4 regions of the Streptomyces sp. NPDC057438 genome follow, and region 2 is predicted to be linked to each of the others. Evidence: riboswitches for the same ligand, from Rfam matches in the RefSeq annotation. Region 2 holds a riboswitch; each other region holds the start of a gene.
The links. A riboswitch is a leader RNA that binds a small molecule or an ion and turns the genes downstream of it on or off. The one in region 2 is predicted to bind cyclic di-AMP.

Region 1: it holds a riboswitch for cyclic di-AMP, as region 2 does, so the genes downstream of both, ACFU5F_RS26435 (M23 family metallopeptidase) here and ACFU5F_RS01655 (NlpC/P60 family protein) in region 2, are expected to answer to the same signal.
Region 3: it holds a riboswitch for cyclic di-AMP, as region 2 does, so the genes downstream of both, ACFU5F_RS04385 (hypothetical protein) here and ACFU5F_RS01655 (NlpC/P60 family protein) in region 2, are expected to answer to the same signal.
Region 4: it holds a riboswitch for cyclic di-AMP, as region 2 does, so the genes downstream of both, ACFU5F_RS26925 (peptidoglycan DD-metalloendopeptidase family protein) here and ACFU5F_RS01655 (NlpC/P60 family protein) in region 2, are expected to answer to the same signal.

Annotation. Positions count from the first base shown of each region.
Region 1 is NZ_JBHVDD010000055.1:42,311-49,433, forward strand. It holds gene ribA (GTP cyclohydrolase II) at 1-508, shown strand, start outside; gene ACFU5F_RS26430 (PP2C family protein-serine/threonine phosphatase) at 605-1,717, shown strand; cyclic di-AMP (ydaO/yuaA leader) riboswitch at 2,008-2,169, shown strand; gene ACFU5F_RS26435 (M23 family metallopeptidase) at 2,180-3,241, shown strand; gene ACFU5F_RS26440 (aldo/keto reductase) at 3,411-4,355, shown strand; gene ACFU5F_RS26445 (PrsW family intramembrane metalloprotease) at 4,378-5,745, opposite strand; gene trmB (tRNA (guanosine(46)-N7)-methyltransferase TrmB) at 5,844-6,710, opposite strand; gene lhgO (L-2-hydroxyglutarate oxidase) at 6,817-7,123, opposite strand, start outside.
Region 2 is NZ_JBHVDD010000001.1:346,948-354,070, reverse strand. It holds gene ACFU5F_RS01665 (M23 family metallopeptidase) at 341-1,945, shown strand; gene pcrA (DNA helicase PcrA) at 2,049-4,559, opposite strand; cyclic di-AMP (ydaO/yuaA leader) riboswitch at 4,822-4,996, shown strand; gene ACFU5F_RS01655 (NlpC/P60 family protein) at 5,005-6,237, shown strand; gene ACFU5F_RS01650 (hypothetical protein) at 6,267-6,620, opposite strand; gene ACFU5F_RS01645 (NlpC/P60 family protein) at 7,103-7,123, shown strand, end outside.
Region 3 is NZ_JBHVDD010000004.1:48,768-55,890, forward strand. It holds gene ACFU5F_RS04360 (hypothetical protein) at 174-761, opposite strand; gene ACFU5F_RS04365 (hypothetical protein) at 941-1,195, opposite strand; gene ACFU5F_RS04370 (peptidoglycan-binding protein) at 1,227-2,075, opposite strand; gene ACFU5F_RS04375 (hypothetical protein) at 2,116-2,439, opposite strand; gene ACFU5F_RS04380 (hypothetical protein) at 2,512-3,045, opposite strand; cyclic di-AMP (ydaO/yuaA leader) riboswitch at 3,459-3,670, shown strand; gene ACFU5F_RS04385 (hypothetical protein) at 3,678-3,935, shown strand; gene ACFU5F_RS04390 (hypothetical protein) at 4,102-7,123, opposite strand, start outside.
Region 4 is NZ_JBHVDD010000057.1:23,564-30,686, reverse strand. It holds gene ACFU5F_RS26930 (alpha-galactosidase) at 1-1,918, shown strand, start outside; cyclic di-AMP (ydaO/yuaA leader) riboswitch at 2,221-2,379, shown strand; gene ACFU5F_RS26925 (peptidoglycan DD-metalloendopeptidase family protein) at 2,384-3,391, shown strand; gene ACFU5F_RS26920 (DUF6250 domain-containing protein) at 3,638-4,348, shown strand; gene ACFU5F_RS26915 (SGNH/GDSL hydrolase family protein) at 4,539-5,324, shown strand; gene ACFU5F_RS26910 (TetR/AcrR family transcriptional regulator) at 5,547-6,167, opposite strand; gene ACFU5F_RS26905 (Glu/Leu/Phe/Val dehydrogenase dimerization domain-containing protein) at 6,209-7,123, opposite strand, start outside.

The sequences.
Region 1 (7,123 bases), on a different contig from region 2:
CCCCGCCCCCGGCACGGACCCCCTGGTCCGACTGCACTCGGAGTGCCTGACCGGCGACGTCTTCGGTTCGGCCCGCTGCGACTGCGGTCCGCAGCTGCGCGAGGCGGTGGAGCGGATCGCCGAGCGCGGTGGCGTCCTCCTCTACCTCCGCCAGGAGGGCCGGGGCATCGGCCTCTACAACAAGCTCGACGCGTACGCCCTCCAGGACCAGGGGCTCGACACGTACGAGGCGAACGCGGCACTCGGCCTGCCGGAGGACGCCCGTGACTACACCGCGGCGGCCCAGATGCTGGGTGCCCTCGGTGTCGACGCGCTGGACCTGCTCTCGAACAACCCCGACAAGGCGCGGCAGCTCCGCGACCTCGGCGTGGGCGTCCGCCACCGCGTCCCCACCGGCGTCTTCACCACCGCCCACAACGTCCGCTACCTCCGCGCGAAGGTCCTCCAGACCCAGCACACGCTCCCCCTGCCCGAGCTGACGGGACTGACGGGACTGACGGCGGGCTGAGCCCGGCTGGATTCCCTGGCCCTAGCCCACTCGGCCCCGCCGACTGGCCCCGCGTCCCGCCCCCGGAAACCCTGAGTCCGTGGGTACAGAGAACGGGTGGCGGGTGTGAGGGAGCCGGTCGGACGACGGTTCTCGTACGTCCGTACGCTCACTCGTGCCGTCCCGGCCCTGCTGATCACCGTCGGCCTCTTCTACGACCACTTCACCCCGCGTGAGTTCACGGCGATCCCCTTCTTCACCGCCGCGCCCCTGGTGGCCGCCCCGCTGTTCTCGCTGCACGGCACGGTGATCACCGGAATCGTCTCGGTCTCCGGGGTCAGCGCCGTGCGCGGCTACTACGGCGACACGAGTCAGGTGGACGCGATCACCGAGATCGCCACGGTGATCACCGTCGCCGTACTCGCCGTGCTGATCAACCGTCTCGTCCGCCGCAGCGACGCCCGGCTCGCCACCGCCCGGGAGATCGCCGAGGCGGCGCAGCGAGCCGTCCTGCCGGTGCCGCAGGAGCGGATCGGCGGGCTGGAGATCGCCGCGCGGTACGAGGCCGCGCAGGCGGGCGCGTCGATCGGGGGCGATCTGTACGCGGTGCAGGACTCGCCCCACGGCGTACGGCTGATCGTGGGCGATGTGCGCGGCAAGGGGCTGGGCGCGGTGTCGGCGGTGGCGGTGCTGATCGGCGCGTTCCGGGAGGCGGCCGAGCAGGAGTCGACGCTGGAGGCGGTCGCCCAGCGGCTGGAACGGGCGCTGGCCCGGGAGACGACCCGGCGGGAGGCGGCGCTGCGGGACGCGGCGGTGGAGTACGAGGGGTTCGTGACGGCCGTGCTGGCGGAGTTCCCGCACGGCGCCGGGCGCGCCCGGATCGTCAACCGGGGCCACCCCTCCCCGCTGCTGCTGCTCGCCGATGGCACCCTGTGCACGCTGGACACGTCGCGGCCGGCCCTCCCGCTGGGCATGGAGGACCTGGGCGCCTGGCCCGACCGCGCGGAGGAGACCGGGTTTCCGCCGGGTGCCACCCTTCTCTTCCACACCGACGGGCTGTCGGAGGCGCGGGACGCGTGCGGTGTCTTCTACGACCCGGTCGAGCGCCTGTCCGGACGGGTCTTCTCCGCTCCACGCGCCCTGGTGACGACCCTCGCGGACGAGGTGCGCCGGCACACGGGGGACAGCACGACGGACGACATGGCCCTGCTGGCGGTCCGCCGCCCGTGACATCGGGCGGATGCGGGTGCGGTGCGGGTGCATGGGCTGCGAGGGTCCGCGGGGGCCTCTCTGCCACCCAGCGTGACTGTGCGACGTTTCTCCGTAGAGATGCTGATGTCCCGTCAGAACTTTTGTTACTCCTGAGGCAAGTCAACTCGCCCGTTTTAAACCCCTCATGACCCGTAAAGTCCAGCAGGGGGGTCGGAACGATCATTCAGAACAGCTTGGATTGGAGTACTCGCGTCTATTAACGTTCGATAACGCAGCGCGGTCGTCCCAGCCGTCACAAGAGACGGCTCCGTGCTCACGCGCCGAATCCCGCAAGGGAACCGGGGAACCACCACCCTGGGGTGAATCGCACGGAGACCGTCGTGGCAGTCCGCACGACCGGTTTACGCGCGTAGGAGACCTTCCTGCTCCGAACCCGTCAGCTAACCCGGTAGGCGAGGAGGAAGGAAGGAGTACGCCCACGTGGCGTCGAACCGGTCCGCGACCGAAGCCCCGTTCGTGCCGAGCCAACGCGAAGGCGAGAGCCGGACGTTCGGCTACGGCAGCTACAACAGCGACAACGAGGGCCCCTGGCAGGAGTGGAATCCCAGCGAGGACTCCCTCCGCCCCGCTCGCGGTCGGCACCGCGTCGCCAAGAAGACCGGCGTACTCGCTCGTGGCGGCCTCGGCCGCAGCTCCACGGTTCTCGGCGTCGGTGTCATAGCCGCCGTCAGCGGCGCCGGCATGGCCAGCGCGCAGTCCGGCAAGGCCCCGGTGTCCATCTCGATGCCCGACATGCCGAACGTCGGCTCGGTCTTCGAGGACGAGGCCGAGGAGCCGGAGCCCGAGGCTTCCAGGACGCCGCTCAGCAGCGCCGGCCTGAGCGCCGCCGAGACCCAGCAGGGCGCCGCGGACGCCGGTGAGGCGCTGCGCGCCCGCATCATGGCCCAGGCCGAGTCCCAGCAGGACGCCTTCGACAAGGCCGCCGCCGAGGCCGCCCAGACCGCTGCCGCGGACAAGGCCGCCGAACTGGCCGCCAAGGAGAAGAAGGAAGCCGAGGCCAAGGAGGCCGCCGCCAAGAAGAAGGCGGCGGAGGAGGCCGCGGCGAAGAAGGAGGCCGAGCGTCTCGCCTCCCTCGCCAAGCAGTTCACGCTGCCCACCTCCTCGTACACCCTCACCTCCACCTTCGGCCAGGCCGGCCCCTACTGGTCCTCCGGCTACCACACCGGCCTCGACTTCGCCGCCCCGACCGGCACCCTGATCAAGGCCGTCCACGGCGGCACCATCACGCAGGCCGGCTACGAGGGCTCGTACGGCTACAAGACCGTCCTCACCCTCGATGACGGCACCGAGATCTGGTACGCCCACCAGTCCTCCATCGGCGTCAGCGTCGGCCAGAAGGTCGCCACCGGTGACGTCATCGGCCGCGTGGGCGCCACCGGCAACGTGACCGGCGCCCACCTCCACATGGAGGTCCACCCGGGCGGCTCCGCCAGCGGCATCGACCCGGCGGCGTGGCTGCGCAGCAAGGGCCTGACCCCGTAGAACCGGCCGTGAGAAGGAAGCAGCGACGCCGCGCGGGTCCGTGAGGACCGCGCGGCGTCCGTTTTCCCCGGGGTGGCGGCACGGCTGCCGACACGACGCTCGCGTGGGTTCATACGACGTTCACGTCGGGCCGGAATGCGGGCGTCCGCCGCGTCGGTTGACGTTGGACATGACTTCTCTTCGCAAGCTGGGCACGTCCGACATCGAGGTCTTCCCCCTCTCCCTCGGCGGCAACGTCTTCGGGTGGACGGCCGACGAGGCACAGTCCTTCGCCGTCCTCGACGCCTACGCGGCCGCCGGGGGCAACTTCGTCGACACCGCCGACTCCTACTCGGCCTGGGTGGAGGGCAACACGGGCGGCGAGTCCGAGAGGATCATCGGCAGGTGGATCAGGTCGCGGGGCAACCGGGACGACGTGGTCGTCGCGACCAAGGTGAGCCAGCACCCCGAGTACCAGGGCCTGACGGCGGCCAACATCAAGGCCGCGGCCGACGCCTCCCTCGCCCGGCTCGGTACGGACCACATCGACCTCTACTACACGCACTTCGACAAGCCCGAGGTGCCCGTGGAGGAGATCATCACCGCCCTGGACGACCTGGTGAAGGCCGGCAAGGTCCGCGCGACAGCCGCGTCCAACATCACCCCCGAGCGGCTGAAGGAGTCCCTGGACTTCGCGGACGCCGAGGGCCTGGCCCGCTACGTGGCCCTCCAGCCCCACTACAACCTGGTCTCGCGGGACACCTACGAGGGCCCGCTCCAGAGCGTCGCCGCCGACGCCGGGCTCTCCGCCGTCCCGTACTTCGCCCTCGCCAAGGGCTTCCTCACGGGCAAGTACCGCCCCGGCACGACCGTCGACAGCCCCCGGGCGGCCGGCGCCGGCGCCTACCTGGAAACCCCGGCCGGCACCCGGGTCCTCGCCGCCCTCGACGAGATCGCGGAGTCCCGCGGAGCCGCCCACGCCACTGTCGCCCTCGCCTGGCTCGCCGCCCAGCCGACGGTCGCCGCGCCGATCGCGTCCGCGCGGAACCTGGACCAGCTCCCGGACCTCCTGGCCGTCGCCGACCTCACCCTCACCCCCGAGGAACTGCGCCGCCTGACCGAGGCCTCGGCCTAGCCCGCGGCCCGGGCGACGGGCGCTAGGACCGGTACGGGTTGTACGAGGGGTACGCGGCCACCCCGTAGGCAGCCGGCTGGGGGTGGGCGGGCCCGTACCCGCCGTATCCGGCGTGCGCCCCGTACCCGTATCCGTATCCGTAGCCGTATCCATGGCCGTGCCCGGGCCCGGGCACGGCGTCCCGTCCGGCGTACCCCATCGCCGGGCGGGCCACCTCCCGCCGTCGCCACAGCTCGAACAACAGTTCCCGCTCGCGCAGGGCGAAGTCACTCCCGGCCCGCCCCCGCAGCCCCCGGTGCCGGAGGAACGCCAGCCGCGTCGCGTACGCCTCGTACTCCGCGACCGACCGGGCCCCGGCCTTCCCGAAGTGGTGCGCCGCGTACTCCCGCGCCACCCGCCGGGCCCGCATCGACCCCAGCACGTACGGCTCGGCCGGTGTCAGCCATCCCGCGGCCGCGTACGCAGGCAGCGCCTCCCGCACGGTCCGCAACTCCCGCTGCCGGGCCCAGATCACCCACCAGGTCAGCAGTCCGAACGCCGGCACCATGAACCCCGCGTAGACCGCGAAGAACCCGTACTCCCCGAACGTCGCCGACCCGTTCCACACCGAGTGCATCGCCATGGCGAGCAACAGGCCGCTCAGCGGGACGAGGACGCGCCGCCCCCGCTGCCAGTCCGCGGCGACCGCCGCCACCCCGAAGCCGATCCCCGTCAGCACGGTGAACAGCGGATGCGCGAACGGCGACATGATCACCCGTACGAAGAACGTGGCCGCGGTGACCGACGTCAGCCCGCTCCCCCCGCTGAGCTGGTCCGTCCCGAAGGCGGTGCCCAGATAGAGGATGTTCTCGGTGAACGCGAAGCCGGTCGCGGTGAACCCGGCGATCACCACCCCGTCCACGATCGAGGTGAAGTCCCGTCTCCTGAACAGGAAGACGAGCAGGACGGCCGCGGCCTTGGCGGTCTCCTCGACCACGGGCGCTATGACCGTGGCACCCAGGGTGTCGGCGTGCGAGGGATCGGCCGTGGCCGTCGCTATCCAGCGCGTCGCGAAGCTGTTGGCCACGATGGCTATCAGCGCCGCCGCACAGGCTCCCCAGGCGAACGCGAACACCAGGTTCCGCCAGGGCCCCGGCTCCACCCGGTCCAGCCACCGGAAGGCGGTCATGAGCAGCGGCACGGGCAGCAGGGCCAGCCCCAGTCCGACGAGGAACCCCTCGGTGCCGGTCTGTTCGCGGACGAGCGCGAGGATGACGAAGCCGGAGAGGCCGAGCAGCGCGGTCAGCGCGCCGTATCTGATGCCCTTCCGCTGCCACCAGCGCGTGGGCCTGAACGCGTACCCGTCGGCGGAGCCGGGGGGATGCGTCGGGTAGGGGGGACTGGTGGCCATTGCATTGACCCTAACGAGGGAGGGGCCCGCCCGCGACGGCGCATGGGGGCGGCCCGCCGGACCGCGCGCGCCGCCGGCTTCCGTCCGAACGACGGCCTTCAGACGCCTGTGGGGGGGTGTTCGGGTTGTCCGGACTGCCGTGTCCGCTGTCGCTCCTGCTGGTCTTCACGCTGCTGTACGCGGCGGAAGAGCAGATCGTTCACCACATGACCCTTGTCCAGTCCCTGCCCCTCGAAACGGGTCAGCGGCCGGAAGTCGGGACGTGGCGCGAAGCCGCCGTCGGCCCGGGTGTTCTCGAAGTCGGGGTGCGCGCTCAGCACGTCCAGCATCTGCTCGGCGTACGGCTCCCAGTCCGTCGCACAGTGCACGATCGCCCCCGGCGCCAGCCGTGACGCGACGAGGGTGAGGAACTCCGGCTGGATCAGCCGTCGCTTGTGGTGGCGCTTCTTCGGCCAGGGGTCGGGGAAGTACACCCGGAGCCCGTGCAGCGAGGCGGGCGGGAGCATCTCCCGCAGGAGAATGATCGCGTCGCCGTTCGCGACCCGGACGTTCGTCAGGCCGTACTGGTCCGCGAGGTTCAGCAGGTTTCCCTGGCCCGGTGTGTGCACGTCCACGGCGAGCACGTTGGTGTCCGGATCGGCGGCGGCCATCCGCGCGGTCGCCTCGCCCATCCCGAACCCGATCTCCAGCACGACCGGCTTCTCGTCGCCGAACAGCTCGACGAGATCCAGCGCCCGCCCGTCGATGTCGAGCCCCCACTTGGGCCACAGCCGCTGCAGGGCGTCCGCCTGCCCGGCCGTCACCCGACTCCGGCGTGGCTGGAAACTCCTGATCCGCCGCTCGAAGTGCGACCCGGCGGGATCCGGCTTGGGCCCGTCGGGAAAACGCGGCTCACCCTTGACCCGGGTGGGTCGAAGGGAGGCACCGGGGGTGCGGGGCTCGGGGGCATCGGCGGAGTCAGACACAGTGCCCCGATTTTACGTCTCCTCCGGGCCCACGCCCCCGCGGCACCCTCCGGTGGTCCCGCGCCGGCCCGGCGCCACCGCCCGGAAGCGTGCGACCACCACCCCGTCACGCCTCGGCCAGCGCCGCCAGTGCCCTTCTGCCGACCTCCCGCCCGATCGGCAGGGACGCGGTCGCCGCGGGCGAGGGCGCGTTCAGCACGTGCACCGCACGCGCTCCCTCCCGGATCATGAAGTCGTCCACCAGCGTCCCGTCGCGGAGCACGGCCTGAGCGCGCACGCCTGCGGGCGCGGGCACGAGATCCCCCTCCGAGACCGCCGGCAGCAACCGCCGCACCGCCGCCGTGAACGCCCTCTTCGACACCGACCGGCGAAGCTCCCCCGCGCCGTACCGCCAGTGCCGCCGGGCTATCCGC
Region 2 (7,123 bases):
AAGGCGATAAACCCGGCGCACGCCCATGCGCCCCCACCACGCGCCCGACTCGTGCCACTCCTTCCGGCAGCGAGAACGCGCCCCACCTCCGGCACGCCATCACCCCGCGAAACACCTCGACCCCGCTGGCGCGGGCGTCCCGTCACCCCCACACGACGGTCGACTATCGAACGCGTTTCGAACGCAAGGCCAAGGTCGTACCCACAGACCGCCGAAAGACGCTCGAATGCCCGTTTCCTGCGCGCACGAAACCCGTTGAAGATTGTCGCGCCCGCATACCGCCGGGTACAGTCACCGCACTGCTCTGCCAGCCCCTGTCGTCGAGGCGAAAGAGAAGTTGGTGAACGATCGTCATCCGTCGGGGACCGCAACACCCCCGGCCCCGGCTTCCGAAGCCGACCCGGCGCACTACGCGTCGTACGGCCACCAGGAAGCCACCTATGGCGACTTCACCACGTACGGCGAATTCCCCGCCACCGGTTTCGACTCCGGCAACGGCGCCCCCGCGACCGCCACCGGCACCTTCGCGGCCGACCCCCTCTTCGGTGACCTGCCGGGCAATGACACCGGCTCCTACGACGCCTCCCAGTGGTCGACGGGCAACCACCAGACGCTGAACTACGACCCGTACGCCGCGCAGCACCACGCCGCCTACGACACGGGCAGTTACGAAACGACGTCCTGGTCGGCCGGTTACGAACACCTCTCCCAGGTCCCGACCCAGCCCCCGGGCCCCGACGCGAGCGGCCAGTGGGACGCCGGCAGCTGGCTGCAGGCCGAGGCGTCCGACGAGACGGGCCGGTCGGGGCACTCCGACCAGACCCAGCAGTGGGTCGGCACCCAGCACTTCGACACGGGCGCGTTCGACGCCACGCAGTGGAACAGCGACGGCACCCCGGCCGGCGACGAGCACGAGGGCCCCGCCGCGGAGTCGTACGAACACGACGGCGCCTCCGAGTCGTACGAGGCCCACGAGCACCCGCAGACCGTGGTGGTGGACCTCTCGGCCGAGGCCGCGGATTTCCACCAGCAGGCGACCGCCACCTTCGAGCAGATCGCCCCGTACGACCAGGACGAAAACCCCTCCGAGGACGACGAGTTCGAGACCGACGACGCGGACCGCGTCGCGCTCCTCGACGGCGAGGAGGAGGTCACCCCGGCGGAGACGAGGAGTGCCGGTCCCGGCAGAGCGGCCACGCGCGCGGCCTCCCGGTCGCGCCGGAAGGCTCCGGCCAAACGTTCCGCCCTGCTGACCGTGGCCGTTCCGTCGGCCTGTGTCATGGGTGTCGCCGGGATCGCGGCGGCCTCCGTCGGCGCCACGTCGGACGACACGGAGACGACGGCGTCGGTCAAGTCGGACGCCACCGCCGTGAAGCCGTCCACCGCCAACAACCAGCTGGACACCCAGCTGGAGAGCCTCTCCGCCGAGGCGGACGACTTCGCCGACCGGGCGAGCCGGACGCAGGAGCGCATCGACCTCAAGGCGCAGCAGGAGCTGGAGCAGAAGAAGGCGGCGGCCGACGCGGCCCGCAAGGAACGACTGCGGCCCAAGTTCGCGCTGCCGGTCTCCCAGCACGGACTGAGCGCGTACTACGGTCAGTCCGGCGTCAACTGGATGTCCCTGCACACCGGCATCGACTTCCCGGTCTCGTACGGCACCCCCGTGATGGCGGCGACCGACGGCACCGTGCGCACCCAGTGGAACGCCGCCTACGGCAACATGGTCGTCGTCACCGCCAAGGACGGCACCGAGACCTGGTACTGCCACCTCTCCACGTACAAGGTCGCTTCCGGTACGACCGTCAAGGCCGGCGACACCATCGCCTACTCTGGCAATTCGGGCAACTCGACCGGCCCGCACCTGCACTTCGAGGTCCACCCGGCGGGCGGCTCCGCCATCGACCCCCTGCCGTGGCTGCGCAGCCACGGGCTGGACCCGACCTGACCGGTGCCGTGACGGGCACCGTCACGGACAACCGGAACGAAGACCGGGCCCCTGCACACGCAGGGGCCCGAGGTGTGTCACGGGGCGGCGGCCCCGTCCTCCGCTACAGCTTCTCCACCGGTGCGTACCGCAGCAGCAGCCGCTTCGGCTTGGTGTCGCCGAAGTCGATCGTCGCCTCCGCGTTGGCGCCCGAGCCCCCGACGCCGACGACCGTGCCGAGGCCGAACTGGTCATGGGTGACGCGGTCGCCCACGGCGAGCGAGACCACCGGCTTCTCGCTGCCGCGACGGGTCGCGAAGCCGGACGCCCCCGAGGCCGACGAACGGGAACGGGACGACGACAGCGAGGACGCGATCCCTGAGGCCGGCCCCGAGGGCATCGGCGTGGAGGCACCCGTGCGCTTCCACTCCAGGTGCGTCGCCGGGATCTCCTCCAGGAAACGGGACGGCGGGTTGTACGAGGGCTGGCCCCAGGCGCTGCGCAGCGAGGACCGGGTGAGGTAGAGGCGTTCCCGCGCGCGGGTGATCCCGACGTACGCGAGGCGGCGCTCCTCCTCCAGTTCCTTGGTCTGGCCGAGGGCGCGCATGTGCGGGAAGACGCCGTCCTCCATACCGGTGAGGAAGACGACCGGGAACTCCAGCCCCTTGGCGGTGTGGAGGGTCATGAGCGTGATGACGCCCGAGCCGTCCTCCTCCTCGTCCGGGATCTGGTCGGAGTCGGCCACCAGCGCCACCCGCTCCAGGAAGGCGGGGAGCCCGGCAGGGGTCGCGGCCACCGCCTCGCCCTCGCCTTCCGCCGCCCCGGACTCCTGCTCGAACTCCAGGGCGACGGCGGCGAGTTCCTGGAGGTTCTCGATACGGGTCTCGTCCTGGGGGTCGGTGGAAGCCTGCAACTCGGCCAGATAACCGGTCCGTTCGAGGACCGCCTCCAGGATGGTCGCCGGTCCGGCGCCGGACTCGACGACCGTGCGCAGGTCGTCCATCAGCGTGTTGAACCGCTTGACCGCGTTGGTCGACCGGGCCGCCATGCCGTAGGCCTCGTCGACGCGCTTCAGCGCCTGCGGGAAGCTGATCTTCTCGCGCTGCGACAGGGCGTCGATCATCGCCTCCGCGCGGTCGCCGATGCCGCGCTTGGGCACGTTGAGGATGCGGCGCAGCGGGACGGAGTCCTCCGGGTTGGCGAGGACACGCAGGTATGCGAGGACGTCCCGGACCTCCTTGCGCTCGTAGAAGCGGACACCGCCGACGACCTTGTAGGGCAGGCCGACGCGGATGAACACCTCTTCGAACACACGGGACTGGGCGTTCGTCCGGTAGAAGACGGCGACGTCCCCGGCCTTCGCGTCACCCGCGTCCGTCAGCCGGTCTATCTCGTCGGCGACGAACTGGGCCTCGTCGTGCTCGGTGTCGGCGACATAGCCGGTGATCTGCGCGCCCGCGCCCGCGTTGGTCCACAGGTTCTTCGGGCGGCGGGACTCGTTGCGTTCGATGACGGCGTTGGCCGCGCTCAGGATCGTCTGGGTGGAGCGGTAGTTCTGCTCCAGCAGGATCGTCGTCGCGTCCGGGTAGTCCTCCTCGAACTGGAGGATGTTGCGGATGGTCGCGCCACGGAAGGCGTAGATCGACTGGTCGGCGTCACCCACGACGCAGAGCTCGGCGGGCGGTACGTCCCACTCGTCGGGCGGTACGTCCACGGGGTGCTCGGCGGTGCCGACCAGCTCTCTGACCAGGGCGTACTGCGCGTGGTTGGTGTCCTGGTACTCGTCGACGAGGACATGCCGGAAGCGGCGGCGGTAGTGCTCGGCGACGTCCGGGAAGGCACGGAGCAGATTGACCGTCGTCATGATCAGGTCGTCGAAGTCGAGCGCGTTCGCCTCGCGGAGACGGGACTGGTAGAGCGCGTAGGCCTGGGCGAGGGTCTTCTCGAAGCCGTCGGTGGCCTGGGCGGCGAAGTCCTCCTCGTCGATCAGCTCGTTCTTGAGGTTCGAGATCTTGGCGCTGAAGGACTTGGGCGGGAAACGCTTCGGGTCGAGGTCCAGATCACGGCAGACGAGCGCCATCAGGCGCTTGCTGTCGGCGGCGTCGTAGATCGAGAAGGAGGACGTGAAGCCGAGCTTCTTGGACTCCCGCCGCAGGATCCGGACGCAGGCGCTGTGGAAGGTCATGACCCACATCGCGTTCGCACGCGGACCGACGAGCTGCTCGACGCGCTCCTTCATCTCACCGGCGGCCTTGTTGGTGAAGGTGATCGCGAGGATCTGCCCCGGGTGGACGCGCCGCTCGCCGAGCAGGTGCGCGATGCGATGGGTGAGCACACGGGTCTTGCCGGAGCCGGCGCCGGCCACGATGAGCAGGGGCGAGCCCGCGTGGATCACGGCCGCGCGCTGGTTGTCGTTCAGCCCGTCCAGGAGCGCCGCCGCGTCGAGAGCGGGGCGGGGGGCTCCGTCGCGGTAGTACGCGTCCCGGTCCGGAGGCACGTCGAACTTCCCGCCGAACAGATCGTCCGGAAGCGGCTCCGGTACGTGATCGTCCTCGGGCGGCGGCGGGGGCTCCTCCGCGTGGCCGCGGGGGGCCTGGAGGTCCGCCAGGAAGCTGTCGTCAAAGAGGCTGCTCATCGCTCTCCGAGTCTAGGCGCCCGCACTGACAGCGGGAGGCCGCCCCGGGAAGTCCGCGTCCGCCGCGTATCGCTCCGCGGTGCCACGTACCGCGACCACGGTGCGACGGTGAGCGATCGAGCGTACCGCCTGCCGCACCGAAGAGGCTAAGGTCACGAAAACGTATCGGGCATATCGAACATCAACCTTCACACGGGCCACACGAATTGGCTAGCTTTTTCTTCTGGGCCGTACGACCCAACCGGCGAACGTCGCCGGGCCGCACGGACCTCCGCCGAGTCCGGTGCGCCTTTCCGAGGCAGCCGGAGCCGGGGACCCACCGTTCTCCGGGGTGAATCGACCCGACCGCCGCACGCGGCACGGGCCGTAGGGCAAACCTTCCGAAGCATGCGCCCGAACCCGACAGCTAACTCGGTAGGCGGACAACGGAAGGAGACGCCGAACCATGGCGCCGCACCGCAAACCGCGTCCGGCCGGAACGCGCGCGGGCATACGCACCCCCGCTCTCGCCACCGCGGCCCTCACCTCCGTGGCCCTGCTCTCCCAGTCGGCCACGGCCGCGCCCTCCGCCGACGGCAAGCCGAGCCTGGAGGAAGTCGAGAAGAAGGTCGGCGACCTCTACCGCCAGGCCGGCTCGGCGACCGAGACCTACAACGCGGCCAAGGAGAGGACGACCAGGCAGAAGAAGCAGGTCGAGACCCTCCTCGAAGCCGTCGCCAAGCGCCAGGAGAAGCTCAACGAGACGCGGGAGGAGCTGGGTTCGTTCGCCGCGGCCCAGTACCGCGCGGGCGCGACGGCCCCCGACCAGGCCTCGCTGCTACTGGCGGACGACCCGCGGGACTACTTCGACCAGAACCAGCTGATGGACCGGTTGACGGACCGTCAGAAGGAAACCGTCGACGGGTACGCCGCCGACCAGGCCGAGGCGGCGGAGAAGCGCCAGGAGGCGAGCGACAGCCTCGAACAGCTCACCGAGTCACAGAACACCCTCAAGGCCAGCAAGGCCAAGGTCCAGGCGAAGCTGGCCCAGGCCCGCGAACTGCTGTCCACCCTCACCGCCGAGGAGAAGGCCCGGCTCGCCGCGATCGAGCAGCGCGAGCGTGAGGAGGCCGACCGCAAGGCGGAGGACCTCGCACGGCAGCAGGCGGCACAGGCGACGCCCCAGGACTCCCCTGAAGCGCAGGACTCCCAGGACGGACAGGACTCCCGGACGAGCCAGGGGGGATCGGAGGCGCCCCCGGAGGGTGTTTCCGCCGGCACGGGGACGTCCACCGGCACCACCCCCGGCACCACCGCTCCGGCCGCCGACTCCACGTACGCCACGAAGGCGGCCAAGGCCATCGCCTTCGCCCGCGCGCAGATCGGCAAGCCGTACGTCTGGGGCGCCACCGGCCCCGGGTCCTACGACTGCTCCGGCCTCACCCAGGCCGCCTGGAAGGCCGCCGGCGTCGACCTCCCCCGCACCACCTACGACCAGGTCGCCGCCGGCACCACGGTCCCCCTCGCCGACGCCAGGCCCGGCGACCTCGTCTTCTTCTACGACAACATCGGCCACGTCGGCCTCTACATCGGCAACGGCATGATGATCCACGCCCCGAAGCCCGGCACGTACGTCCGCGAGGAGTCGGTCTTCTACGACGGCGAGTCCTCGGTCCACAGCGTGGTGCGACCGGCGTAGCCGCGCGGTCGCCGGGGGGCGCGGGGCCGTCAGGTCCAGAGCACCGCGATGAAGACGTTCGCGACGGTCAGCGCGCCCACCAGGCCGAACAGCGGCTTGTCCACCCTCTCCTCGTCCCGCTTCACGTAGACCAGCCCGAGGATCACGATCAGCAGGGCGAGCTTGACGCCGATCTTGATGTTGTTGACGGGCTGGTCGTCGGCCTGGTTGAGGCCGACGAGGAGCACGCCGGTGACGAGCATGGTGAGGGCACCGTGGAGCATGGCGGGCACGAAGCGGGCGGTGCCCCGCCCCATGGCCGTCATCTGGGTGAGGAAACCGCCCAGGAGCGAGGCGATGCCGATGATGTGGAGCCCGACGAGGATGTGGATGAGTACGTCCATGCGCGGAGCCTAATGAGGGGCCCTCGGCCGGCCGGGCACGGGGGCCGTCGCCGTCACGTCACGGAACGCGATGGCGCCGCGGCCACGGAGAGCCGATCTTGCATATATGCGCCGCATAGCACTGCCGCGCCACCGAGTGGTCCGAAATGACCGGATCGGTCATCGCTCAGCGTGAAGTCGGCGGCGCCTGGGCGGGATCACGGTCACATACGGTCACCTCGCGGTCGGTGCACGCCACTTCCGTACAACGCGTTACCGTGCCCTCACACCCAGGTTTAGCGTCCTCCCTCAGGTGACCGGCTCCCCACCGCCGCCCGGCCAGGGGCGGCAGTCGGACACCACCGCCGAGAAGGTCCGGCGGCGTCCCGCTCCCCCTGTGCGGGCCGCCGCCGGACGTGCCACCGCTCCCCCCAGGCGGTCCGTACGGACAGACGACGTCCGTACCGCGGACGGCGGTCGTACGGAGAGGACGTGGACTCCACGTGGCAGCGCACCGCAAGCCC
Region 3 (7,123 bases), on a different contig from region 2:
CTATCTCTGGGCAGAGAGATTGTCGATCGACAACACCATCGAGACCACCCTCGGTGGCCCCCTGGATCGGCACATGACCCCCCCTAGCTGAACGAAGCACACCCCCTCGGATGTGCTTCTATTCTATATGCAATCGAGGGAGGAATCAAGAATCGCAAGCCTCTGACCTGCGATTATCCGGCGGCCTTGTTCGCCGCTTTGCCGCGCGGCACGATCCTGGATCCGGGCCCGTCGTAGCTACCCGTACGCAGGGCAGCCAAGACCTTGTCGTCGATCGCCCAGTCCACTGCACGCGCTCCCGCCTGTAGCGCGGGTGCATCTGCAACGACGGGTTCCAAGAGCCAGATCGGCGATCCGGACAGGCTGTAGTCGGCGGGCCGGAACCGGCCGGTGCTGATCGCCTTGCGCAGGAGCTCGCCGGACGGCAGCTGGAACAGGGCCACCAACTCGGCCTGGCCCACCAGCGGGGGGAGTTGCTCAACTTCGCGCACCCAGTAGCCCGGGTCCTGCTCCTTGGTCAGCCGCTCAAGCTCCGTCTGATTGAGGTGCTTTGGGCGGGGGGTCGTCTCTCCGAAGCCCTTGACGAACTGGAGCAGCCAGTACGGCGATCCGCTGATGATCTTGGCGTGACGGTAATCGAGGGTGTGATCCCGGCTGATCCACTGGCTGACCTGAAGTGGCTTCACGTCGTACAGCGCGGCGAACTCGACCCTGCCGGCCAGGTACGGCTTCCTTCCCGCCGGCGCCTTGTCCTCTGCCATTCCATCGCCTCCAGCTCACGTCACGTCTGCATATAGATTGTAACCACGTGGAAGCAGAGTCCGGCCCCGCCAAAGAGACGATAGGGTGGAGTCTCCAAGAGGTCGAAGACCCCCGTCGCGAGACGGGGGTCTTCTTCCATGCTTGGCCCTCTGGCTGCTCGACGTCACCTCATCGTGGGTCAGGTACGCGGCAGGGCGAGCGACGTGTTCTCGTACTTCGGCGGACGGGCGTAGCCGAGCAGCCAGCCGAACCGAGGCGACAGGTGCTCCTCGGCGAACCGGAAGACGCCGTAGTAGGAGAAGGTGGCGACCGGGGTCAGGACTCCTGTGACGGCCGTGGCCTCGAGATCGAGTCCGTGGCGGAGAGCCACCGCGACGAGCCAGCCGACCGCGGCCGGAACTCCCGTGCGCAGCAGCGAAGCGTAGAGGTTCATGGGGATGTGCTCCTTGTGCTGGTCAGAGGGATCAGGCGAAGAGTCGGCGCCAGGTCTCGGGGCCGGGGTAGCCGTCGGCGTCGGAGCCGGTCCACTTCTGGGCGTGCTGGAAGTCGACGACGTTGAGACGGTCAGCCTCACCCCACTCGCGGGACGGGCCGACGCGGTAGTGCTTGCCATAGCCCTTGCGCACGAGCTGCTGGCCCAGCAAGAGAATCGAAGCGTTCGACTTGCCGGGTCCGAAGGCGCTTCGGCCGGGGAACGCCGGTGGGCCCGGCTTGGGCGACGTCGACGTGCTGGTCGGCCACTTCGGCATAGGGCCCGGGTCCGTGTGCGTGTTCTCAGGCGTCTGGCCGTGGCCGTAGTGCCCGCCCTCCGTCTCCCAGATGTGCTCGCTGCGATTCGCGTTCCAGGTCGGGGCGCCCATCGGCCAGACGTCCGGCACCCCCCAACTCCGGGCCCAGGCCAGGATCTTGTCGAGACCCTTGGCCCGGGTGTCCCGGACGGTCGCGTACGACTTCCCGTTCACCCGGCAGTACGGGAAGAACAGCGTCTCGACTTGGAGACACACCTTCCCGGTGCGGTTGGTACGGGTGCCGCCGGCGAGGTCGACGACCGACTTGGCCCGGCTGTTCGCCGGATAGAACTGGGCGGTCCTGCCCGTGAAGGGATCCCAGAGCAGATGCGGCGCGACTCCCTTGCCGCCGCCGGTGAAGTACTGCACGAGCTTGTCGAACGCCACGAGATCGGCAGGCTTGGCCGCCGTGGCGTTCTTGTCCCACGTGATGTGCCAGATGACGCGTGGGTCGTACTGCGTGTCGGTGGGTGCAGTGTCGCTGAGCGGATGCCGCTCAGCTCCAGGCAGCCAGAGATCAGGCATGGCGCGTTCCTTGTTCTCCCCCGCGCCTGCTGTTCCGAGCCTACAATCCGAGCTTGCCGGTCACGATCGCGACGATCACTCCCACCACGACCGGCGCCACGAGGGCAGTAAGAGCCAACCGCCTTACGCCGCGGGCCTCTTGCCGCTCCGTCTCGCGCTCTCGCCGCATCTGGGCGACGTCGTCCTCGACGGCTTTGATCCGTACCTCGTCAGTCCGCCGGTCGGCCTCGTACTGGATCTTCGTCACCATCTCGGCGAGCCGCGCGCTGAAGGCAGCGAAGTCGGCGCGCAGGTCGTCACGCATCTGCTGCATGGCCCGCAGCAGTTCCCACGGCGTGGGGTCCTGTCCCGGCGGCGCGCTCACGGTGCTCCCTTCGGCAGCCCCGCGCCGCTGAAGATCAGTCTATGAGTCTTTTCCCTTGCGCTTACATCAGTCCTACTGGGATTCCTCGGAACCGTCTTCGCTCGCTCCAGCGACTCTGCCGCCGACGAACGCCACGCTCAGCGCGAGGGCGGCTACACCGGTGGCTGCCACCAGCTTCATCCCCGCCCCCTGGAACTGCTTGCTCTCGCTGTCCTTCTCGGATACCCGCCCCACGTTTCGTTCGAGGCGGTCGTGGAGGGACTCCCACTGTGCCTCGCTGAGGTCGTCCCGACCGAGGTCGGCCTGCAGAGCGTCCCGCTGGTCCTGTGCAGCCTTGTAGAAGTGGTTCTGACTGTTCTCGTTGGCTGCGAGAGTGGACCTGTGGGCCTCTGCGACTGCATCGATGTTGGCCTTACCCAGGTCCTTGAAGGCCGGGAACTGCTCGATGAGCTTGAGCCGCGCCTCGGTGGCCATCTCGGGCATCGCTGCCGCGAACTTGAGCACCTTGTCCTTGGACAAGTTCCGCCAGGTCTGGATACCCAACTTCCGCTTGACCGCTGAATCGTTCACGTTACCCATTCCCTGACTCCCCTCGTCGCCCCCCATGAGGCATCCCGGATAGTAGCGGTGCCCACCGACAGCCGTGGATCGTGTCGGTTGAGCTGTGCGATCACTTGGAACCGCTGCTACCGCAGCGCCAGCGGCTCGGGAGTGTCTGCCGTGCGGACCCCGGTACAGCTCGGGCATGACGTGGTGGCGCCGACAGCGCGTGTCGTAGCCAGCACCCCTGACGCTCCCTCAACTCGTACGAAAGAGGGTCCCTCAGATGACGTAGGCGCGGTCCCATTTCCTGACCCGCTGTTGCACCTCGATGCTGCCTGACCTGGGAAATTCACATACGTCCACCCAAACGGGTGAGTGGTGCGAAAGAACACAAATCCCCAGTTCCCCTGGGACTTTCGACCGTGAGTAGGCCAAGATCCTGCTGACGACAAGCCCTCGCCACAGTGGTGGGGCGATCCGGGCGGACGCCGAGTCCTGCCGCCGCCCGGATGACCGGTCGACAGAAGTGGATCGGCAGGAGTGGAGGACCCAGCACGACGGGTCGTTGGGACGGTCACGCCATGACCGGGCCGAGCAGCCCTTGGGGTGAAGCTGCGTCAGCGGCCGGGCAACTTCGCCAGCCCGAATCCGACAGGTCATCCTTCACAGGCGGCTGACGCGAAGGTGCAGCCGTCATGCCAACGACGCAGAACAACCCCCAGCCCTCTGGAACCAGCTCCGACGGGGACGGGGGTGATGGGTCCAAGATCCGCAAGTTTGAAGCCGCAGTCATTGTCCTTGTGGGGATCATCGGTGGTTTCACCGCGGCGACAGGGCGACGGATCATGGACCATGTCTCGTATTTCGAGGCGATTTACACAGGCTGCCTAGCAGCCGCCGGCCTGTGTGGCTTCATCATCCTGATGTTGAGGTTCATCCGGGGGCAGTCCTGACCCGGTAGCACGGCAGGAGGGGCCTTGGTATCTGACCAAGGCCCCTTTCCTGTGCTCTCCTTGTTATGAGCCCCATAGCACTGACTTCAAGCGGTTAGGGCTGATTCGGGACATCGCGGGCGTTGCTTGAGAGCGGGACAGATCTGAGTTGCCATGATCGGGCTAGTCAGGTAATCGCCTGGCCGATGTAGTCGTCGGCCGAGCCGCAGTCCTCCACCAGCAGATAGGCGACGTTGCTGCTGCTGGCGGCGAGCGTCCACGTCTGTGCGACACCGCCTTGAGTTCCGGTCCAGCACAGTGCGGCTGTGACGTCGCTGCCCGTGGTGTTGGTCAGGATAGTCTGGACGGAAACGGCGGCGTTCGCTGTGGAGGCTTGCAGATTGTTGACGCGTATCTGATCCTTGTAAATCGTCCCGGAAACGGTGTTCTTGCGGATTCGGTATAGCGCGTAGCTGTCGCTGGCCGCACTGTGCAGTGCCCAGAGTGAAACGCGGTAGGCGCGGCCGACCTTGAACGTGATACTGCCGGTGGTGATGAGGGCCGTCTCCGTGCTGGAGAAGGTGACGTTCGCGGTCAGAGTCTTCTGTGCGACAAATCCGCGCCCCTGGGATTTGCCGTACACGCTGAGGTCTCGGTCGATCGCGAAGCCGCCGGATGTGAGCTTGGCAGTGGACTGGGCCGATGCGGACTGCGCGTCGCGGACGTGCAGCTCGATGGACGAGCCGGCGGCCGATGTATCAGCGCCGTACCCGTTGATGTAGGCAACTCCGTTGCCGCTCAGATCGTTTGCGTAGAGGTTGAACACTCCTCCCGAATAGCCCGGCACGTGGCTTTGCAGGAACACCCCTGTTTCCTGGCTCGAACCAGTCACCTTCGGGGCGCTGAGTGAAACGCTGGGAACTTCGTAGGTGCCGGAGGAATCTGAAGCGTAGGCGATGGCGGTATTGAGTTCTGCCGGTGCTGACTCATCGGCGCTGCCGGAATAGAACTCAATCGATCCGGTCTCCGGATTGGTGTTTCCGGGGCTGATGACAACTCGCTGTCCGCTCGCGGCAGTTTGGAGGGTGCTGCCGGTGAGGACGGCTCCGTTGATCGTCTTACCGTTGATGGCGTCCGCGTCGAGTTTGTCCGCCGTGATTGCCCCGGCCTTGATATGGGTCGCTTCGATCGCGCCCGCCGAGATCTTCGTTGCCGTCACAGCGTTGGCCGCGATCTTGTCCGCCGTGACGGACAACGCGTTCAGCTTGTCCGTGGTGACGGACAACGCCGCGATCTTCTCGGCCGTGATGGCCAAGGACGCAATCTTCTCTGCCGTCACCGCTCCCGCGAGGATCTTGGGCGCGGTGACTGCGCCGTCGGCGATCTGCACGCCCGGCACCACCGGGCGGACGACTGCGTTGTCCCACAGCACGGCTCCGGCGGTCGACTGGTACGTCTCCACCCAGACCGTGGCCGCGGTGGTGTTCGCCGGCGCCGTGACCGTGGCGGCAAGGCGCTGCCACGAGCCGCGAGCTGGGACGTCCACCTGGGCGACACCGAAGCCGACGGTCGCGCCTGTGCCGTCCAACCACCGGGCGTAGAACTTGAGCGCGCCTCCCGCCCAGTCGGCGGACGCGTTGGCGTCGATGGCGAGGTAGAGCTGCTCTCCGCTCAGGATCGGCATCGACGTGACGTTCAGGGACCGTGTCGTGGCGGCCGTCGCCGTGGCGTCGACGCGGAGCGCCTTCGCGGAGCCGTTGCCGCCAGAGACGACGGACCATACGGTCGTGGCGATCGCCGCGGTGTAGGCGCCCTCGAACGAGGGGTCGCTGAGCACGTTCGTACCGCCCGCGACCACCAGTTTGTCCGTGGAGATCGAGGCTGCCGCGATCTCGGTCGCCGTGACCGAATTCGCTGCGATCTCACGGCCCGTGATGACATCGGCCGCCACCTTCCCAGCGATCACCGAGTCAGCCGCGAGCGCGGCGGCGGTCACCGAACCGCTCACGAGGTTGGTCGCGTCGACGATCCCGGTCTTCAGCGCCTCGATGGCAACGGCGTCGACCTGCATGACGGCCGGGGAGCCGGAGACACCCATCGAGGCGTAGTTGAGCCACAAGTAGGGGGTGATGTATCGGACGGCGTCGTGCACGGTGCCGGGTGAGCGCGGGTCGTTGTTGGGGCCGGCGGAGCCCGCGGCTGCGCGGTCCTTGAGGTAGCCGACGACCGTGACCCAGCCGTCCGTGGTCGGCAGCGATCGATACGACGCCGCGATGTAGAAGTGGCTGTTCGGGGTGTTCGCCCCGGCGCGGTTGACCAGGGTGGTCTGGTCTGCGCCCACGCCGAGCACGCCGACGTAGAACGCGTCCGGGCCAGCCGCGAGTTGGGCTGTAGCTCTGATCCGGGCGCTGATCCGGTACAGGACACCGGGCTCGTACGGGACAAGGGTCGTGCCACGAAGCCGGATGAAGCCGCGGGCCTCACCGACGTTCCGGCCGGTGGGAGCGTCCGGTACGCCGGTAAGGTGCGCCCACGTGGCGTCGCTGCCCTGATCGGTGGTCTGCCAGACGGCGGCCTCGCCCATCATGTCGACGAGGCGCTGGCTGGTGGCGTCCGCGAGCGTGCCGCCGAGCGCGCTGAGGGTCACCGCGCCGCTCGCGACTTTGCCCAGCGTCACGGAATTGGCGGCGAGTTTCTCGGCGAGCACCGCGCCGTCCGCGAGCGCGGTGGAGTTGACTGCCCCGAGGGCGAGCGCGGCTTCGGTGACCGCGCCGCGGGCTAGCTTATTTTCGTCGATGATCGCGTTGACGAGGTCATCGGGGACGGCCTTGCGGGCTTGGACCTGCACAGCGGCCGAGGGCTCTCCGGCCGTACCGGAGGTGTTGACCGCGATCAGGCGCACCCACACCGGGTCGTAGGTGTCGGTGGCGAGGGTGACGCTTCCGCCGGCGGCCGTGTGGAAGGCGGCTACTGGGCTGCTGGTGTCCGGTTCGGCGTCGGCGGTCGTCGACAGGTGGACCTGGACTTCAGCCAGGTCGAGCGGAGCAGTCTCCGCGTCCGTCCACGTTCCGGGCCAGGTGACGGTGAGCCCGGACAACGCGGACTCCACCACAGGCGGCCTGGGGGTGGGAGGCGGCGGTCCGTTGTGGGCGACGAAACCGACGGTGCCGTCGTTCTGGAGGCCCAGGCTGCCGCGTAGAGAGCCGTCC
Region 4 (7,123 bases), on a different contig from region 2:
GCCGTACTGGCCGTTCGAGGCCCCGGTCGACGGACACGAGGAGTACCCCGTCGAGGGCGGTCCCCGTTTCACCCGGCCCGCCCTGTCCGTGCGCACGGACGAGCGGCGCGGCACCGAGTGGACCTTCCGGGAGTACGAGGCCGACGGCGACGAGCTGCGGCTGCGGTTCACCGACGGCGGGCTCGGGATCACGCTGCACTACCGGCTGCGGGACGACGTGATCGAGCGCTGGGTGACCCTGGTCAACGACGGTCCGGCGGTGGAGCTGCTGCGGGCCGACTCGGCGACCTGGACGCTGCCGAGGCGCACGGAGGAGACCTGGCGCCTGTCCCAGCTGCACGGACGGTGGGCGGCCGAGTCCCGGCTCGTCCGCGGCGACCTCACCTACGGGGAGAAGGTCATCGGCAGCCGGCGCGGCCACACCGGTCACCAGCACCTGCCCTGGGTCGCCCTGGACACCGACGCCACCGAGGAGCACGGCGAGGTCTACGGCTGCGCCCTCGGCTGGTCGGGGTCCTGGCGGATCGCGGTCGCCCAACTGCCGGACGCGCGGGTGCAGATCACCGGCGGCGCCGGGTACGACGAGTCGGGTCTGCTGCGGCTGGAGACGGGGGAGACGTTCACCACGCCCGTCTTCGCCGGACTGTGGAGCGACGGCGGCCACGGCGGGGCGAGCCGCGCCTGGCACGCGTACCAGCGCAGGTACGTCATCCCGGACGCGGACCAGGACCGGCCGGTCCTCTTCAACTCCTGGGAGGCCACCGAGTTCGACATCTCCGAGGAACAGCAGCAGGCGCTCGCGCGGCGGGCGGCGGCCATCGGGGTCGAGCTGTTCGTCGTGGACGACGGCTGGTTCGGGGCCAGGACGAGCGACCGGGCCGGCCTCGGCGACTGGACGCCCAATCCGGACCGCTTCCCGAAGGGGCTCAAGCCCCTCGCCGACTCCGTGCACGCCCTCGGTATGCAGTTCGGTATCTGGGTCGAGCCCGAGATGGTCAACCCGGACAGCGAGCTGTACCGGGCTCATCCCGAATGGGCCCAGTTCCAACCGGGACGAAAGAGGACGGAGCTGCGCAATCAGCTCGTCCTCAACCTCGCGCGCGAGGACGTCCAGGAGTACCTCTGGGAAAAACTGGACGCGCTGTTGTCCAGTGCGCCGATCGACTACGTGAAGTGGGACTTCAACCGCTGCTTCACGGATGCCGGCTGGCCCGGCGAGCCGTACCCGCAGAAGCTGTGGGTCGAGCACGTGCACGCCTTCTACGCCCTGCTGGACCGGCTGCGCGCCGCGCACCCGGGGGTGGCCTTCGAGTCGTGCTCCGGCGGTGGCGGCCGTATCGACCTCGGGGTGATGGCCCGGACGGACCAGGTCTGGACGTCGGACAACACCGACCCGCTCGACCGGCTCGCCATCCAGCACGGCTTCAGCCAGATCCACCCGGCCCGGACCATGGCCGCGTGGGTCACCGACAGTCCGAACAACCAGCTCAACGGTCGCGTCAGCACGCTGCGGTTCCGCTTCGTCAGTGCCATGGCGGGCGTGCTCGGGGTCGGCGGCGACCTCACCGAATGGACCAAGGAGGAGCTCGCCGAGGCGGGGGAGTGGGTCGAGCTGTACAAGCGGATCCGGCCCGTCGTGCAGCGCGGTGATCTTCACCGGCTGCGGCCGCCGACGGGCGGGCTGAGCGCCGTGCAGTACATCCACGGTGACGAGGTCGTGGTCCTGGCCTGGCTCCAGGCGCAGCACTACGGTGAGCCGCCCGCCCCGGTCCGGCTGCGTGGACTGGATTCGGCAGAAACGTATGAATGCCGTGAAACGGGCGAAGTGCACCGAGGGGCCGTGCTGTTGCATCACGGGCTGTCGACGGGCCTGCGTGGTGACTTCGATGCGACGGTTATCCACCTGCGTCGCACTTGAGCGATCTGTCCGAATTGCAGTCGTAATTCCAACAAGACCTGGAATAAAGCCTACTGGCACGTAGGGGCGTGAGCAGCGTCATATTCGTGACGTTCCGCTGTCGCCATGTGCACGTAATTCGGGCAGGTTTCCAGGGCGGTTGGGAAATGGGCGGGACCGGTCTTTTACGGAGCGTGAGGGTGGATTGATGTAAGGATCAGGTAGGAAGACACACAGGAAGTCCCAATGGTTGTCTCTATGGGCACAAGTCGCTTACGTTCGGCGTCAATCCGGACGGACGCCCAATCCTGCCGCCGACCGGAGCCGCACACCGACCCGATCCACGGCAGGAGCGGGGGACCCACAGGAATCACCGCCTGTTCCGGTTCCCGGAACGGCTAGGGGTAAAGCCGTGCGCGAGCACGGCCGGACATCTCCAGTCCGCACCCGACAGCTCACCTCGCAGGCGCCGGAGAGGAATTCGTCATGCCCGCGAAGGGTAAGCACCGCCGCCCCAAGTCCCAGCGTTTCACCCGTTCGATCGCCGCCGCCGGGACCGGTGGCGCGGCGCTCGCGCTGCCGCTGATCGGGGCCGCCGGCGCCCAGGCCGCCACCCCGGCGGCCACGGTCTCGGGTGTGTCCGAGAAGACGGCAACGATCACCACCGAGCAGGCCGTGGCCGAGGCCGGTGCACGGATCGAGCAGGCGGAGAAGGCCGCTCAGGCGGAAAGGACCGCCACCAAGAAGACGGCCAGGACCTACTCGGTGAAGGTCGGCGACTACCTCGCGAAGATCGCGGACGAGCAGGACGTCGAGGGGGGCTGGAAGCGCCTCTACTCGGACAACCGCGCGGCGATCGGCTCCGACCCGTCGCTGATCCACCCGGGTCTGAAGCTGTCGATCGGCGGGCAGGCCGCGGGCGGTTCCTCGCAGTCGTCGAAGCCGCAGCTGTCGCAGTCGTCGAAGGCCGCCGAGTCGTCCGGGACGTCGCAGTCGTCGAAGCCCTCCGGTTCCTCGAAGCAGGAGTCGAAGGACACCCAGGCGTCGGCCTCCACCTCGAACGGCCAGTCCTCGTCGGCCAACGGCTCCGGCTTCAGCGTGCCCATCCAGGGCGCCGCCGTCGGCACCGCCTACAAGACCGCCGGCAGCATGTGGTCCAGCGGTTACCACACGGGCGTCGACTTCGTGGCCCCGACCGGCACCGCCCTCAAGGCCGTGGGCGCGGGCACCGTCGTCTCCGCCGGCTGGGGCGGCGCGTACGGCAACCAGGTCGTCATCAAGCTGGCCGACGGCTACTACGCCCAGTACGCCCACCTCTCCTCGATCTCCGTCTCCGCGGGTCAGTCCGTGAGCGGCGGTCAGCAGATCGGTCTCTCGGGTGCGACCGGCAACGTCACCGGGCCGCACCTGCACTTCGAGATCCGCACCACCCCCTCCTACGGCTCGGACCTCGACCCGCTGGCCTACCTCCGCTCCAAGGGCGTCAGCGTCTGAGGCCCCGCTCCTCGACCGCCGCGAAGGCCGGCCCCGCTCAGTCGGGGCCGGCCTTCGCGGTTCCCTGGCACGGTCCCGGGGCGCGCGCTCGTGTTGCGGTCCCGTGGCATGGCCGACCTGGGCCTCGACAGGGGGTGCGCGGGAGGACACAGTGATCTCCGCAAGCGCTTTCTGCGCGGGGTGGCCCTGTGGGGGCTCCGTGTGGGGAGTCCATGCCCGTGACGCGTCGCCGACGACAGGAGTGTCATGACCACCCGTAGAGCTTTCGGGGTTCTCGCGGCCGGCGCCGCCCTCGCGGCGCTCGGCCCGGCCGGGACGGCGACCGCGCACGCGCCCCGGCGCCGGCTGATCGCCGCCGACGACTTCCGGCACGGACTCGGGTGCTGGGCGGTGGAGTTGGAGCGGGGCGGGGAGGTCACCGCCTCGCGGGGGGTGCTGGAGGTCGACGTGCCGGCCGGAGCCACGGTCTGGTTCAGGCGGCGGCTGGACGGGCCGTACGCCGTCGAGTACACGGCCACGCCGGTCTCGGCGGGCGGGGCCAACGACCGGGTCTCCGACCTCAACAACTTCTGGAACGCCGTCGACGTGCGCTCGCCCGATGATCTGTTCGCCACCCCCCGCGCGGGCGCGCTCGCCGAGTACGACCACCTGAAGGCGTACTACGTGGGGTACGGCGCCAACACGAACACGACGACACGCCTGCGCCGGTACGTCGGTGAGCCGGGCGTGCGGCCGCTGATCCACGACTACACCGAACCGCTGCTCGTCGCGAACGCGCCGCACCGTGTGCGGATCGTGTCGGACGGGTCGAAGGTCCAGTGGTGGAACAACGGCCGGCTGGTCTTCGACCATGTGGACCACGCGCCGTACACGCGTGGGCATTTCGCTTTCCGCACCACTTGGAGCCATTTCCGGATCGAGGACTTCCGAGTGTGGAGATTGCGGGGTCACCACTGAGCCGCGGCGGGGGCGAGCGGGCTGGGGGATGGTGGGGTTCCGCCATCCCGGCCTGCGGTATTCCGGGTTGACCAACACTTGACGCGTGGTCTATCTCACCGTCCGTCAAGCCCTTATTACGGTCGCGTAGGTCACATGCGAAGGTGAATCATGGGCCGATGTGGCAGACGATTCGAATGACAGCAGAACGATGATCGGGTCGTACGTGGCGCTGGGGGACAGCTTCACCGAGGGCGTCGGCGATCCCGGGCCCGACGGGCGGTTCGTCGGCTGGGCCGACCGGTTCGCGGTGCTCCTCGCGGACCGGGTGCCCGAGGGCGACTTCGACTACTCCAACCTGGCCGTGCGGGGAAAGCTCCTCGACCAGATCGTGGCGGACCAGGTGCCGAGGGCGCTGGAGCTCGCGCCGGATCTCATCTCCTTCTGCGCGGGCGGCAACGACATCATCCGTCCGGGCACCGATCCCGACGAGGTCGCCGAGCGGTTCGAGCGGGCGGTGTCCAGGCTCACCTCGGCGGTCGGCACGGTCATGGTGACCACCGGGTTCGACACCCGTGACGTACCCGTGCTGAAGCATCTGCGGGGCAAGATCGCCACGTACAACCTGCATGTGCGGGCCATCGCCGACCGGTACGGGTGTCCCGTGCTGGACCTGTGGTCCCTGAAGACGGTGCAGGACCGGCGGGCCTGGGACCTCGACCGGCTCCACCTGTCCCCGGAGGGGCACACCCGGGTCGCCCTGCGGGCCGGGCAGGTGCTGGGCGTCGACATCCCCGCCGACCCGGACCAGCCGTGGCCCCCGCTGCCGCCGCGCGGCACGTTGGAGATGCGGCGGGACAACATCCAGTGGGCCCGGGAGTACCTGGTGCCGTGGATCGGGCGGCGGCTGCGGGGGGAGTCGTCCGGGGACCACGTCTCGGCGAAGGGGCACCTGTCGCCGGACGACATCAGGGAGCGGATCGGCGTGGTGGCCTGAGCGGGGGTGCCTCCGGCGGTTGGCCGAATCTGATGCGGGCCCGTAGCCGGGGGCGCTGGGGTGAGGCGCGTGGGGTCGTGGGGGTGCGGGTCGGCGGGCGGGGTTCTGGCCGTCGGGGTTGCTCGCGCAGTTCCTCGCGCCCCTGAGGGGGCGGGCTGGTCGCGGCCGGGGTTTGGGTGTCGTGGTTGCTCGCGCCCCTGGCGGGGCGGTTGTGCGAGGGGGTCAGCGGGTAGCAGCTGTCAGAACTTCGCGGGTCAGGCCCAGCTCGTGGGCCAGGGCCTCGTCGGCCCACTGCTGGGCCCGGGTGCGGGAGACGGTGCCGCCGTAGGACGTCAGCTGGACGGCCAGACCGTCCAGGAGGGCGGTGAGGCGCAGGGCCGTCGCCGAGGGGTCCGGGCAGTGGAACTCCCCGGCCGCCACGCCCGCCCCGATGACCTCGGTCAGGGCGGCCTTCCACCGGGCGTCCAGTTCGCGGGTGACCTCGCGCAGGGCCGGATCCCGCAGGGCGGCCGACCAGCCCTCGATCCACAGCCGCCAGCCCTTGGCCGGGCCGGTCGGCGCGTACCAGCGGACGGCCGCACGGAGCCGGCGCAGTGCCGTGGTGCGACGGCCCAGCAGCTTGCGGAGATGGGCGAGGTCGTCCTCGGCGGCGTACCGGAAGGCCTCGGCCACCAGTCTTTCCTTGGTCGAGAAGTGGTACAGCACCAGGGCGTTGCTCACCCCGAGGACGGCGGCGACGTCCGCGATCCGCACCGCCGCGACGCCCCGCTCCTCGATCTGCTCGACGGCGGCCCGGAGCAGCTCCGCGCGCCGCTCGGCCACACTCAACCGCACCCTGCCCACGCGGCAACCCTACCCAGGCCCGCGTACCGCCGCGGCGTCGCTCAGCGGTGCCGACCGAATCTCTCCGTGATGGCCGGTACCCGGTCGGCGGCGAGGGCGTGGGCGGCGGCCCGGGGAGTCGTGCCGTCGGTCCCGGCCCGGGTCAGCATCAGGTCGACGAGGGCGCGCATGGAGCGGCGGACGTGGGTGAACGCCTCGTCGGCGGTGGGGCCGATGTCGCCGAAGAGGGTCCACCACCACCAGGCGTTCGTCCCGGAGTTGACCACGACATCGGGCAGGACGGTGACCCCCCGGCCGGCGAGCGCCTCCTCGGCCGCCGGCAGGACGGGCATGTTGGCCGCCTCGACGATCAGCCGGGCGGTGACGCGGTGCTCGTTGGTGGAGTCGATCGCGTAGGAGACGGCGGCGGGGACCAGCACGTCGGCCTCCGCGGCCAGCCAGGCGTCGGCCGGCGCCTCCCGGTCCGCGGGGCGCAGCGCCGAGCGGTCGACCGTGCCGTGCGGGTCGCGGGCGGCGAGCAGCGCCTCGACGTCCAGGCCCGCCGGGTTCGTGATGGTGCCCTTGATGTCGGCCACGGCGACGATCGTGAGCCCGGCGCGGGCGAGGAAGCGGGCGGTGGCCCCGCCCATGGTGCCCAGGCCCTGTACGGCGACCCGCGTCCCGGCGTACGGTGCGGCGGCCCGGTCCAGGACCGTGAGCACGGACTCGGCGACACCGCAGCCGCCGACCAGCTCGTCGAGACCGATGCCGTCCACCCGGACCGCGAACGCGTCCGCGAGGCGCCGCCGGGCGGACGCCTCGTCGTCGAGGAGGGGGTACACCGCCTGGATCGTCGACACGAGGCCCGCCTCCACCGCCGCGCGGTCCATCAGGTCCTGGGTGAGTCCGAGATCCTCACCGGTGGTCCAGAAGTGCTCGATGTACGGGCGCACCGCGCGCAGATAGCGGACGAGGAC